Corallococcus caeni: one gene and its partner. The protein of the gene in region 2 interacts with the protein of the main gene of each other region in a pairwise test. Links are inferred from orthologs where the notes say so. Each region holds a gene or a part of one and is shown on either strand. Other genes may lie near its edges.

Evidence for each region. Proteins that work in one complex are often made in the same cells at the same time.
Region 1: the proteins of serC (region 2) and selB interact in binary tests that used the Escherichia coli proteins (3 or more experiments, as listed by UniProt). The link is inferred for Corallococcus caeni from one-to-one orthologs.

What each region holds. Positions count from the first base shown.
Region 1 is NZ_BTTW01000005.1:47,070-53,150, forward strand. Bases 3,136-6,081 are described here. They hold selB (selenocysteine-specific translation elongation factor), read right to left. Parts: upstream 5,600-6,081; coding sequence 3,671-5,599; downstream 3,136-3,670. Other genes in these bases: AABA78_RS21585 (ATP-binding protein), read right to left, coding at 3,136-3,674; AABA78_RS21595 (phosphoribosyltransferase family protein), read right to left, coding at 5,643-6,081. Outside these bases: AABA78_RS21580 (sigma-54-dependent transcriptional regulator), read right to left, coding at 1-1,161; more of AABA78_RS21585, read right to left, coding at 1,158-3,135. UniProt on the Escherichia coli protein: Translation factor necessary for the incorporation of selenocysteine into proteins. It probably replaces EF-Tu for the insertion of selenocysteine directed by the UGA codon. SelB binds GTP and GDP.
Region 2 is NZ_BTTW01000004.1:672,103-679,573, reverse strand. Bases 2,775-5,601 are described here. They hold serC (3-phosphoserine/phosphohydroxythreonine transaminase), read right to left. Parts: upstream 4,819-5,601; coding sequence 3,730-4,818; downstream 2,775-3,729. Other genes in these bases: AABA78_RS20975 (HvfC/BufC N-terminal domain-containing protein), read right to left, coding at 4,922-5,601; AABA78_RS20985 (chalcone isomerase family protein), read right to left, coding at 3,122-3,685; AABA78_RS20990 (M13 family metallopeptidase), read right to left, coding at 2,775-2,892. Outside these bases: AABA78_RS21000 (PA0069 family radical SAM protein), read left to right, coding at 1-452; AABA78_RS20995 (GlsB/YeaQ/YmgE family stress response membrane protein), read right to left, coding at 472-720; more of AABA78_RS20990, read right to left, coding at 751-2,774; more of AABA78_RS20975, read right to left, coding at 5,602-5,650; bufB (MNIO family bufferin maturase), read right to left, coding at 5,647-6,495; AABA78_RS20965 (hypothetical protein), read right to left, coding at 6,625-6,909; AABA78_RS20960 (YceI family protein), read right to left, coding at 6,961-7,471. UniProt on the Escherichia coli protein: Catalyzes the reversible conversion of 3-phosphohydroxypyruvate to phosphoserine and of 3-hydroxy-2-oxo-4-phosphonooxybutanoate to phosphohydroxythreonine. Is involved in both pyridoxine and serine biosynthesis.

The sequences.
Region 1 (6,081 bases), on a different replicon or contig from region 2:
GGCCAGTTCGTCCCCTTCCGCGAGCGCGGCGGCCTGCTCCACCAGGTTCTCCAGCTCGCGCACGTTGCCGGGGAAGCGGTACGTCATCAGGTGCGCCACGGCGGACTCGGACAGGCGCCGGGTCCGGGGGCTGCGGGCGTTGGCGCGATCCAGGAAGTGCTGCGCCAGCGCGGGCACGTCCTCCAGGCGCTCGCGCAGCGGGGGCACGCGCAGCATCACCACGTTGAGGCGGTAGTAGAGGTCCTGGCGGAAGCGCTTCTCCTTCACCTCCAGCTCGATGTCGCGGTTGGTGGCCGCGGCGATGCGGACGTCCACGCGCAGCGAGGTGGACTCGCCCACGCGGCGCACCTCGCCGTCCTGGAGCGTGCGCAGGAGCTTGGACTGGAAGGTGGGGCTGGTCTCCGTCACCTCGTCGATGAAGAGCGTGCCGTTGTCCGCTTCCTCGAAGAGGCCCCGGCGCGCCTTCACCGCGCCGGTGAAGGCGCCCTTGGCGTGGCCGAAGAGCTCGCTCTCCAGCAGCGTTTCGCTGATGGCCGCGCAGTTGACGGGCACGAAGGGCTGCTTGTTGCGGCGGCTGTGCGCGTGGAGGGCGCGGGCCACCAACTCCTTGCCCGTGCCGCTCTCGCCCTGGATGAGGACGGTGGCGTCGCTCTGCGCGACGCGCACCAGGCGCGTGGTGAGCTCGCGCATCGCGGGGCTGCGGCCCACCAGCGCGGACAGGCCGTGGCGCTCCGCGAACTCCGCGGCGAAGTTGTCCACCGCCGCCTGGAGCTTGGCGCGCTCCAGGGCGCGCTCCACGCGGTAGCGCAGCTCGCCTTCCTTGAAGGGCTTGGTGACGTAGTCGTACGCCCCCAGGCGCATGGCCTCCACCGCGCTCTCGATGGAGCCGAAGGCCGTCATCATGATGACCTGGAGGCGCGGGGCGACCTCCAGCGCGCGCCGCAGGAGCGTGAGCCCGTCCATGGGCTCCATCTTCAGGTCCGTGAGGAGCAGGTCCACGCGCTCCTTCGCGAGCACGTCGAGGGCCTCCTCGCCGGTGGCGGATTCGGAGACGGTGTAGCCCGCCTGCTTCAGGAGCAGCGCGGTGGTGGCGCGCATGTTGCGCTGGTCGTCCACCACGAGGATGCGGCCTCGGGGAACCGGGGTGGTGGCGTCGGTCATGAGAGGGACTGGGGCTGCGTGAGCGGCAGCCAGAAGGTGAAGGTGGTTCCGCGTCCGGGGGCGCTCTCCACGGCGATTTCACCGCGGTGCTCCTCCAGGATGCGCTTCACCACCGCCAGCCCCAGGCCAGTGCCCTGGGCCTTGGTGGTGAAGAAGGGTTCGAAGACGCGGTGGAGCAGCTCCGCCGGGATGCCCGGCCCCTGGTCCATCACGTCGATGCGCAGCTGCTCGCGGCCGCCGTGGGTGTCCCGGCGCGCGTGCACCCAGACCTCGCCCCCCTGGGGCATGGCCTGGATGGCGTTGACGGCCACGTTGAACAGGGCCTGGCGGATCTGCCGCCGGTCCATGGGCACCGTGGCGAGGCCGGGCTCCACCTCCACGTGGACGTTCACCGGGCGCTCCGTGGAGGCCTGGGCCCGCGCGGCCTCCAGGGCGTCCTGGAGCACGCGCAGCAGGTCCTCCGGCTGGAGCACCGGGTTGCGCGGGCGGGTGAAGTCCAGCAGGTCGGCCACCATCCGGTTCAGGCGGTCGCTCTCCTCCGCGACGATGTCCAGCAACATCGCGGTGTCGCCGGTGGGATTCATGATGCGCCGGAGCGTGGCCACCGCGTTGAAGATGACGCCCAGGGGGTTGCGCACCTCGTGGGCGACGATGGCGGACAGCTCGCCCAGCGCGGCGAAGCGTTCACGCTTCACCATCTCCGCGCGGGTGGCGGCCAGCTCCGCGTAGCTGGCCCACAGGGATTCATAGAGGCGCGCGTTGGCGATGGACAGCGCCAGTTGGCCGCACGTCGCCTCCGCCAGCTCGATGAGCTCCGGGCCGAAGGGGCGCGGGCCGCGCACGTCGTCCACCAGCACCACGCCGATGAGCTCCTCGCGCGAGGTGAGCGGCAGGCCCAGCAGGGCCTTCTCTCCCAGCCGGTCGATGAGCACGGCGCTGACGGAGACGCTCGCCGACGTCAGGTCCTCCACCGCGATGGGCTTGCGCTCCAGGGCCACGCGCGCGGCCAGGTCGTCGCTGTCCAGCGGCACCACCACCGTGCGGAACAGGTCGCGGTGGGCCGCCGACGCCGCCGCGCCCCGCAGCACCTTGGCCTGTTCGTCGTAGAGCAGGATGAAGCAGTTGGACACGTCCAGCAGGTGCACCAGGAAGTCGGACGCGACGTCCAGGATGCTCGCCGTCTCCAGCACGCCCGACGTGGTGCGCGCCAGGTCCAGCAGGAGGCGCGACTCCGTGAGCTGGCGCGCGGACTCCGCCCGCAGGCGGCGCTGCTCCAACAGCGTCACCAGCAGCTCCGCGAGCGTGGCCAGCAGCCGCGCGTCTCGCTCGTCGAAGGGGCGCTCCTTCGCGCGCAGCGCCTGCACCACGCCCACGCACTCACCGCCGCGGGTGAGCCGCGCCGCCGTCCCGCTGCCGAAGCGGCCCTGGGACAGCGTCTCCAGCGCGCGGCCCTGCGCCTCCGACGACAGCACCCCTCCGTCCTCCCGCAGCGACGAGGCCAGGAGCACGCCGGTGGCCCGGGCCGCGTCCCCCGCCGTCACGCTCCCCTCCTCCAGCCCCACGTGGGCGGCGAGCCGGGGCGCCTGTCCCGGTTCGGAGGTGACGTGCAGCGCCACCCCGCGCGCCTGGAGCAGCTCCGCCACGCGCGCGAGGAACGTCTCCGGCGACGGGGGCACGGGCTGCGCCACGAAGCGCGCCATCTCCGCCACCGCCTCCACCTCCCAGCGGCTGCGCGCGCCATCCGCATGGAGGTGCGCGTCCGCGAGCGCCGCGCCCACCACCTTCGCGAACAGCGTCAGCACCGAGCCGTGCCGGGGCGCCACCCACGGGCCCGCGACCCACAGCACCTCCGACTGGGGTCCGCCCACCGGCAGATACGCGTGCGTGGGCTGCGCCTGGTCCGCGCCGCCGAACACCGGCCGCCCGTCCGACAGGGCCTCCAGCGCCAGGTGCGAATCCGCCGGCAGGGACACGCCGTCGCGCACCACCAGCCGCGTGCCGTCCCAGCGCAGGATGCGCGCCCGGAAGCCCGCGGCCTCCAGGCCCGCCAGCGCCACGCGCCGCACGCCCTCCTCCGAGCGCGCGGACACCAGCCCCGCGGACGTGTCCACCAGCCGCTCCGCCACCATCAGCTCCATGGGCCGGTCCGACATCACCATGCAGCTGAGCAACAGGGCGAAGCGCTCCCCCTCCAGCCGCAGGGGGTTGGCCTGCACGTACACCTCGCCCGGCGCGCCGTGGACGCTGAGCACCTTGTAGAGCTGCGGGCGTCCGTCCAGCGGCGCGCCCGTGGCCAGCCGGTGGAAGCGGTCCCCCATCCGGCTGCGCTCCTCCGGCTGCACGAAGTCCAGGAAGGAGCGGCCCTCCACCTGCTCCAGGGGCAGCCCCAAGAGCCGCGCGTACGCGGCGTTGGCCACCTGGACGCGCCCCTCCGCCTCCACCACCAGCATGGGCTGGGTGAAGGGCTCCACCAGGGCGCGCAGCTCCCGCTCGCTGTAGACCTTGGGACTCATCCGCGACGCAGCACCCGTTTGTCCCCCACCCTCAGCGTGACCTTCTCCCGGTCGAAGTACTCCGACAGGGGGATGGTGAACTTGCGGCTCTGGCCCACCAGCTCCTTGAAGGCCTGCGTGGTGATCTCCTTCTGGTCCTTCAGGTACGTCACCAGCCGGCCGCGCAGGTCCTCCAGCGCACCCGCGTCGAAGCACAGCTCCTCGCTCACCCGCACGCCCACGCCCGACGCCACCAGCACCTTCAACAGCTCCTGCAGCTTCGCGGGCGGAAGCGCCAGCTTCTGCGCCAGCTCCGTGACCGTGGGCGGCGCGAGCCCCGCCGCGGACAGCTCCGCGGACAGGCGCGTGCGCGCGGCCTCGTCGCCCAGCGTCAGCGTACGACCCCGGCCCCGCAGGCGCACCAGGTCCTTCTCCGCCTCCACGCCGCCCGCGTCCACCAGCGCCTGAACCACGCGCTGGAACAGGCGGCCGTCCAGTTGGGCGGAGAGCCGCTGACGGAGCTCCTCGCGCGACAGGCCGTCCCGCATGGGCTCGCGCTCGTGGAACGCGGCGAGCAGCGCGAGCGAGCGCTGACGCAGGCCCTCGAACACGTCCTGCGCCACGTAGAGCCGCCGGTCGCGGTCCACCAGCAGCACCTGCCCCTTCGCGCCCAGCAGCTCCAGCGTGCGCGCCAGCACCTTGGGCGAAAGCCCCGAGCGGCCGAACAGCTCCGTCTGCGTGAGCCCCGCGTAGCCCGCCTGCCGCAGGAGCCACGCCACCTGTCCGGCCGCGTCCGCCTCCAGGAGCGGCCGCACCACCGAGGCCGCCCCCTTGCGCCGGCGCGGCGGCGTGATGGAGAGCACGCGCCCCCCGGCCACCGTGGCGCCCCGGCCCGGCAGCGCGCGCGAGCCACGCAGGATGAAGCGCTGGCCGACGAGCGCCCCCACCGGCGACTCCAGCCGCAGCTGCGCGAGCCCCGTCTCCCCGGGCGCGAGCGAGTCCAGGTCCAGGAGCGCCACCGTGGCCTCCACCTGCGCGGTGCCCAGGTGCAAGAGCAGCTTGCGGCGCTTGGGCAGCGGCGCCTCCGCGGCGGGCAGCAGCGTCAGCTCCACGTCCAGCATGGACGTCTCCGGCAATTCGCCCGCGCGCGTGAGCACCATGCCCCGGTGCACGTCCTCTGGCTGCACGTCCGCCACGTTCACCGCCGCGCGATGCCCCGCCTCCACGCGCGCCACCGGCTGGCCGTGCACCTGCACGCCCCGGACGCGAAAGGGGCCCGGCCGCGCGCCGGAGGCCCGCGGCAGCAGCGCCACCGCGTCGTCCACCGCCAGCGCGCCGGACAACAGCGTGCCCGTCACCACCGTGCCGAAGCCCTTGATGGTGAAGGCCCGGTCCACGGGGAGGAACGCGGGGCCCTCGGAGGGGCGCCGTGGCAGCGCGCCGCCCGCGCGGCCGAGCGCGGCCTTCAGCTCCGGCAGCCCCGCGCCCGTGCGCGACGACACCGGCACCACGGGCGCGGCCTCCAGGAAGGTGCCGGCGGTGAGCGCGGCGAGGTCCGCCTCCACCAGCGCGCGCCAGTCTTCACCCAGCGCGTCCAGCAGGTCCGCCTTGGTGAGCGCGACGACGCCCGCCTTCACGCCGAGCAGGCGGCAGATGTCCAGGTGCTCGCGCGTCTGGGGCATGACGCCCTCGTCGGCTGCCACCACCAGCACCGCCAGGTCCACGCCGCCCGCGCCCGCGGCCATGGCCTTCACGAAGCGCTCGTGGCCGGGCACGTCCACCACGCCCGCCACCTGTCCGTCCGGCAGGCGCAGGTGGGCGAAGCCCAGCTCCAGGGTGATGCCCCGCCGCTTCTCCTCCGGGAGCCGGTCGGTGTCGGTGCCCGTCAGCGCCTTCACGAGGGACGTCTTGCCGTGGTCGATGTGCCCCGCCGTCCCGATGATCATCGCCGCGTCAGCGCCTTGTCCTGGAGCCCCCGGAGCCCGGAAACTAGGCCCCGGCCTTGTCCGGGTCGTCGTCGAAGTGCGCGTCGCCCATCACCGGCTCGTAGTCCCACGGGAAGACGAAGAGCGAGTCCGTGGACAGCCCCACGTGGTCCGGCGTGAAGCCCTCCGGCCGCGCAATCAGGCACGCGGTGCGGATCTCCTTCGCGCCCACCTTCTTCGCGAGCGCCGTGGCCAGCTCCAGCGTGTCCCCGCTGGACGCGATGTCGTCCACGATGAGCACGCGGCGGCCCTTGATCTCCGTGGGCATCTCCTCGCTCACCTGCGGCTGGCCGCGCTCCTGGGTGCGCTCGCCCTTGTCGCGGCTGCGGCGGCTGATGCGCACGGGGAAGAACTCGCAGCCGAGCGCGCCCGCGAGCGCCCCGCCCACGAACACGCCGCCGTGGGCCACGCCCACCACCGCCTGCGGCTCCCACGCCTGACGG
Region 2 (7,471 bases):
AGCGGCGCCTGGCCACCATCCGCAAGCTCACGGAGGCCGGCATCGACGTGGCCGTGTCCGTGGCCCCCATCATCCCCGGCCTCAACGACGAGGACATCGCGCGGGTGCTCGCCTCCGCTCGCGAGGCCGGCGCCACGCGCGCGCACTACACGCTCCTGCGGCTGCCCGGCCCCGTGCAAGCCGTGTTCGAGGAGCGCCTGCGCGCGAAGCTGCCCCTGAGAGCGGAGCGGGTGCTGCACCGCATCCGAGAGACGCGCGGCGGGGAGCTCACCGACAGCCGCTTCAAGCACCGCATGCGCGGCGAAGGGCTCTACGCGCAGACCATCCACCAGCTCTTCGCGACGGCGGCGCGTAAGGTGGGCATGCGCGCCTCCTCCGTCACGGAGGCCGCGCCGGACACCTTCCGGCGCCCCGCGCGGCCCTCCAACTCCCCCCAGCTGTCGCTCTTCTAGGCAGCGACGCGGGAGGGCCCTATTTGCGGATGATCTGTAGCAGCGACAGCAGGATGACGGCGCCCACCGTGGCCACCAGCAGCGAGTACAGGTTGAAGCCCGTCACGCCGCTGCCGCCGAAGAAGCTGAACACCCAGCCGCCCACCATCGCGCCGACGATGCCGGCGACGATGTTGGCGAACATCCCCATCCGGGCGTTGGTGCCCTTGATGATGCTGGCCAGCCAGCCCGCGATACCGCCCAACACCAGCCACGAGCAGATTCCCATGACGTCCTCCTCCAGGTAGTGCCCGAAGGCCTACCAGACCTCACAGCGGTTCGCAGCCGGGGCCACCATCTTCGCCCCCGCGGGGCAGGAGAAGGCCTGCTGGAACTGCGGCAGGTTCACGTCCGGCCCCATCACGCGCAGGAACGCCGGCGAGTGCGAATCCGTCAGCGCCCGCTGCCGCGCAGCCTCATTACGAATCTTCGAGCACCACGATTGCGCGTGCGCGAGGAAGAACTGCTGCCCCGGGGTGAACCGGTACGAATTCGCCTTCGCCGCCTGGTCCGGGTGCTTCGCCAGGTACGCCTCCATGGCCGCGTACGCCAGCTTGAGCCCGCCCAGGTCCGCGACGTTCTCCCCCAGGGTGAGCTTGCCGTTCACCTTCACGTCGTCCACGGCCGTGTACTGGTCGTACTGGTTCTTCACGCACGACACGCGCTCGCGGAAGGCCTTGTCCGACGCCGGGGTCCACCACGTGCGCAGGTTGCCGTCCGCGTCGAACTGGCGGCCCTCGTCGTCGAAGCCGTGGGTGATTTCGTGGCCCACCACCATGCCCATGGCGCCGAAGTTCACCGCCGCGGACGCGTCCCGCCCGAAGAACGGCGGCTGGAGGATGCCCGCCGGGAAGACGATCTCGTTGGTGGCCGCGTTGTAGTAGGCGTTCACCGTGGGCGGCGACATGAACCACTCCTGCCGGTCCACCGGCTGGCCCACCTTGCGCAACTGGCGCGCCTGCTCGAACGCGTCCGCCGCCAGCAGGTTGTCCAGGAACGAGTCGCGCTTCACGGTCAGCCCGTCGTAGCTGCGCCACTGGTCCGGGTAGCCGATCTTGTTGGTGATCTTCTTCACCTTCACCAGCGCCTGGGCCTTCGTCTGCGCGTCCATCCAGGAGAGCGTGTCCAGGTTGCGCTCGAAGGACTGCTCAATCTGCTGGACCATGTCCAGCGTGGTGGCCTTGCCGTCCGCGCCGAAGGTGCGCGCGATGAAGGGCTTGGCCAGCGCGTGCGGCAGCGCGTCGTCGGTGGCCTCCACGCACTTCTTCCAGCGCGCCAGGTCCGCCTTCGCGCCGGTGAGCACCGTGGACTCGAAGCGGAAGAACTCGTCGCGCAGTGCCTTGGGCAGCGCGTTCTGCGAGTGCTTCACCAGGTGGTAGGAGAGGTACGGCCCCATGTCGGAGGGCCGCTGCTGACGCACCAGCCCGGACACCTCCGAGAAGAACTTCGGCTGCGTCACGTTGAGCGCTTCACCGGCGGGCAGCCCCACCTCCGCGAAGTACGTGTCCCACTGGAAGGCGGGGGCCAGCTGCTTCAGGCCCTGGCGCTCCAGGCGGTGGTAGACCTTCTCCGGCTCGCGCGTCTCGTCCTTGGGCAGCCGCGCGTTGGCCAGGCGCGTCTCGATGGCGACGATGCCCGTGGCCTTGCGGCTGGCGACGAAGGGCGCGTCCCCCAAGAGCTCGAACACCTTCTGCACGTGCGCCTGGTAGGCGGCGCGCGCCTCGCGCATCTTCACGTCCGGCTTGAGGTAGTAGTCGCGGTCCGGCAGGCCCAGGCCGCCCGCGTCCACCACGGCGATGACCTGCGTGGCGTCCTTCTGGTCCTGATCCGACGTCACCCGGAACAGCGCGTTCACGTTGCGCGCGTGCAGCCACGCCACCGCCTGCGCCACCGCCTGCGGGCTCTTCAGGCCGTTGAGCTTCGCCAGGTAGGTGCGCAGCGTGGGCAGCGACTGCTCCAGCTTCGCCTCGTCCATGCAGGCGCCGTAGTAGTCCCCCAGCTTCTTCTCCTCCGGGGTGCCCTCGCCCTGCCCCTCCGCGGCCTTGGTGAGGATGTCGCGCAGCACGGTCTGGTTGCGCTCGGCCACCGTCTCGAAGCCGCGGCTCCAGCGCGCGCGCTCGGCGGGGATCTCCGTGGTCTTCAGCCAGCCGCCACAGGCGTAGGCGTAGAAGTCGTCACAGGGGTTCGCGGAAGGGTCCATCACCGCAGCGTCCAGGCCCGGGGGCATGGGGCGCTCGGCCATGGGCACGTTGGAGGCCTCCGGCGCGGGGGCGGGCGTGGACGGTGCGGCGGTGGCCACGGGGGCCGGGGTGGAGGCCTGGGACGGCTCGGGGGTGGGCTCCGCCGTCTTGCAGGCGGCGCCAAGGACACAGGTGGCGGCGAACAGGGCCAGTCGCTTCACAGCGTTCTCCAGCACGGACAGGGGTGGGATGCGATTCGGCGCGCATCAACGCCGGATGCGACAGGGCATTCCAGCGTCAACTCACCGGCGTGTGACAGGGGCGCCGCGCGCTGTCCACCATTGAAGCAATGGCGTCCTCCCGAAACAGCGACGCCCCGGGGAGCGCCCCTCCGTGTGAAGAAGGGACACGCCCGGGGCGCGCGTGAAGGCTTACAGCGGAGGCGGTGCGTCAGTCTTCCTTGCCGAGCATCCCGTCCTTGAGGCCGTCGTCCACGGGGTCCTTGCCCAGCCACACGGAGAAGAGCGCGTCCGCGAAGTCCTTGCCCTCCACGTCAATGGACTTGCCGTCGCTCGTGTGCACGTTGGTGCCCTTGCCGGGGACGTAGGTGAGGATGAGTTCCTGGCCCTCCTTCACCTCCGCGGGGATGGCGTTCTTGAAGGCGTTCAACCGGTCCTGGAGCTTGGGCAGGTTCGCGCCGGCGTTCTTCTTGAAGCCGTTCTCGATGGCCTCGGTGATCTGCTCCTTCTTGAGGTCGCGCTTCATGAACATGCGCACGCGCTTGATCTCATCCGCGTTGAGCAGCGCGGTGGCGTCCTGCGTGGGGGTCTCCACGTAGAGGCCCACCGTGTAGACCTTGAAGATGGCCTTCTTGCGCAGGCCGACGCCGTTGAGCTTCAGCTCCTTGCCGTTGACGGTGGCGGTGTCGGGGTACTTCACGCCGGCGATGTCCTTGGCCATGACAGGCGCGGCGAGGGTCAGCGACAGCAGCACGGCGGTCAGCGTCTTCTTCATGGAAAAACCCTCCGGGTGGTTTCTGCGCGATGTTGGACGCAAGCCTAGCCGTGCGTCTTCACGAAATGATCCATGAAGGACGTCAGCGTCTTGACGTCCTGCGGCGAAACCGCGTTGTACATCGACACGCGGATGCCGCCCGCCGTGCGGTGGCCCTTGAGCCCCACCATGTGGGCCTTCTTCGCCTCCGCGACAAAGGCCGCATCCAGCTCCTCTGTGGGGAGGTGGAAGACGACGTTCATCACTGAACGGGACTCGCGCTCCACCGGGGCCCGGTAGAAGCCCGCGTTGCGGTCGATGGCGCCGTACAGCGTGTCCGCCTTCTCGCGGTTGCGCTGCTCCAGCGCGGGGAGGCCGCCCAGCCCCTTGGCCCACTGGAGCACGTTGCGCACCAGGTAGATGGCCAGCGTGGGGGGCGTGTTGTAGAGCGAGTTGTTCTCCGCGTGCGTCGCGTAGCGGAAGTACTTGGGGATGTCCTTGCGCCCCTTCGCGATGAAGTCCTTCGCGGCGATGATGAGCGTGACGCCGGAGGGGCCCAGGTTCTTCTGCGCGCCCGCGTAGATGAGCGCGAAGCGGCTCACGTCCGTGGGCTTCCAGAGGAAGTCCGAGCTCATGTCCGCCACCAGCGGCACGCGGCCCACGTCCGGGAAGGTGTGCCATTGCGAGCCGAAGATGGTGTTGTTGCTCGTCAGGTGCACATAGGCGGCCTGGGGGTCGAGCTGGAGCTCTCCCTGCTTGGGCACGCGCAGGTAGCGCTTGTCCGGCAGCACGGTGGTGGCCGCGACGCGCGGCGAGCCGAAGTACTTCGCCTCGTCGAAGGCCTTCTCGCTCCAGACCCCGGTCATCAGGTAGTCGGCGGAGGCGCCCTGGGTGAGGAAGTTCATGGGCACCTGCGCGAACTGCTGGGACGCGCCGCCGGTGAGGAACAGCACCTGGTGCGTGGCGGGGATGCCCAGCAGCTCCGTCAGGAGCGCGACGGCCTCGTCGTGGACGCCCTCGTAGTCCTTGCCCCGGTGGCTGTGCTCCATGACGGACATGCCCGTGCCATGGAAGTCGAGCAGCTCATCCCGGGCCTGCTCGAGGGCCGGCAGGGGCAGACCGGCGGGGCCGGCGTTGAAGTTGATGACGCGCATGACGGGGACCTCACGGTGGGAAACGACGTCCCCCCATTCTTCCCCCCGACCGGCCCCTGGAGGCCAGCGCGAAGCGTCATGACCGCCTGCCTCCTGACGGAAGTCACTCCGCCGGGCGCAGCACCAGCCCGTCCCTCGCGAAGCGCACCACCTGCGCGTGGACGTCCGGGGCCGCCATGCCGGTGGCCTGGGCGACGGCCTCTTCGGACAGGCCCTCCACCGCCATCTTGAGCACCAGCAGCGCGGGCGGCGTGGCCTCCATGTAGAAGGTCACCAGCCGCTCCGGGTGGCGCCAGAGCAGCGCCAGCTCCTCCCCTTCCAGGGGAGCGCCGTCCGCGCCCCGGGCCCGCACGAACGCGCAGAGCTGGTAGGGCTGCTCCAGCACCGCGAGCGTGGGGTTGGGCGTCAGCCGCTCCACCGGCTCCGGGATGACCTCCTCGGAGGCGAACACCGCGAAGTCCGCCCACTCGAAGCGCGCCAGCGGGGGCAGGAACGGGGGCAGGCCCTTCGCGGCGGCGGCGTCCGCGACGAAGGGCGCGAAGCCCTCGCCCAGGCGGTTGAGCTCGTAGTGCCGCGCGGGGCGCGTGCGGGTGTAGCCCTCCACCAGCGCGTCCCACGCCTCCGGCGTCACCGCCTTGCGCGTCAGCGGGAAGAGCTTCTCCAGCGTGGAGCGCACGTGGCCGCGCACGAACTGGCCATAGAGGGCCATGCGCTCCGGATCCACGTCCCAGCCGGGGTGCGACGCGGACAGCTTGAGCAGGCCCTCCGCGCCCGGCGGGCCCGCGAGGTACGCATCCATGCTGTCGAAGAAGTGGCGCAGCGACTGTTTCATCGCGCACCCTCCGCGAGCACGCCGCGCGCCAGGTCCGCCTCGTCCAGCACGGCGTCCAGGGACGGGATGGCCTGGTCCCATTCAATCAGCGTGGACACGGGGCCGGTGCGCTCCAGGGTGTAGCGGTACAGCGCCCACACGTCGTCGCAGACGCGGTCGCCGTGCGTGTCGATGAGGACGGTCTCCCCCACGTCGTGGCCGGCCAGGTGCACCTGCACCACGCGCTCCAGGGGCAGCGCGTCCACGAAGGCGCGCGGGTCGTAGCCGTGGTTCCTCGCGTTGACCCAGACGTTGTTCACGTCCAGCAGCAGGCCGCAGTCCGCGGCCTCCACCACCTGGCGCAGGAAGTCCGCCTCCCCCAGCGTGCCGCCCGGCATGGCGGCGTAGTAGCTGGGGTTCTCCAGGAGGAAGGGGCGCTCCACGCGAGACATCACCTCGCGCACGCGCGGCACCACGTGCTCCACCGCGGCCTCCGTGAACGGCAGCGGCAACAGGTCATGCAGGTGCACGCCGCCCAGGCGCGAGTAGCACAGGTGGTCTGAGAAGAACGGCGCGTCCAGGCGCTTCACCAGCGCGGCCAGGCGGGTGACGTAGTCGTCATCCAGCGCGTCCGGCCCGCCGATGTTGAGCCCCACCCCGTGCGGCAGCAGCGTCCAGCGCTCGCGGCACGCGTCCAGGGCGCGCTGGGAGCGGCCGCCCAGCGTGAGGAAGTTCTCCGGGATGATCTCCACCCAGTCCAGCGCGCGCGGCGTGCGCGGCAAGGCTTCGTAGAAGTCTCGGCGCAGCCCGATGCCCGCCCCCAGCGGCTTCAACCCATGGCGGTCTGCATAGCGGGGGGACGGCATGCGGCGCTCCTTCGGGGAACGGAACTGCGGAGGCGAGGGTGGAAACAACACGGGCGGCAGGAAGAACCCTTCCCGCCGCCCGCGAGCCTGGGAGGAGACCTGACACGCAGGCCCTCTCCCGGGGAACGACTACTTCTTGCCGCTGCAGGAGCCGGAGCCGCAGGAGCCGGCGCCACAGCTGCCCTCGGCGCCCTTCTCCGGGGTCGCGGCGGGGGCGGCGGCGGGCTTGTTGCTGCAGCTGCCCTCGGCGCCCTTCGCGTCGGTCGCCTTCGCGTTGCTGCAGTTGGCCTCGGCGGCCTTCTCCGACGACGCGGAGTGCATGGTGCCCTCGGAGGCCTTGTTGGACGCACAGCCGGTGGCCAGCGCGCTGAGGGACAGGGTGCCGACGACCGCCGCAAGAGCCTTGACGTTCATGTGTTGCTTCCTTTCGTACCGCGTGGGGGTGTGACTACGGGGAACAGAGGACTACGGCTTGAACTGCGTGGAGCCCCAGGCGTCGACGGTGACGTCGGCCCGCTCGCCCACCTTCAGCACCAGCGCCTCGGTGCGCTTGATGCCGTAGGCCTCCAGGGGAATCTGGAACTTCGCGCGCACGCGCAACAGCTCGCCGGCGGCGCGGTTCTTCGTCTCGGCCGTCTCCTGGAGGTACGTGGCCGTCACCTCCACGGGCTCCTCGCGCGTGACGCCGTGAATCGTGAAGGTGCCCTTCGTCTTCAGCACCACGGGCTTCGCGTTGGCGAGCGGCGCGGGCAGGGCCACGTCCTTGAACTCGAAGACGATGTCCGGGAACTTCGCCGCGTCCAGCCAGCGGTCGTTCTGCAGGTGGCCGTCGCGCGTCTCGTTGCCCGTCTTGATGGAGCTGACCGGCACCTGGAACCGGCCGCTGGCCTTCTGCCCCTTCACCTCCACGCGGCCCGTCACCTTGTTGGACAGGCCGTTGATGACCTCCAGCGGCGCGTCCAGCACGAACATCACC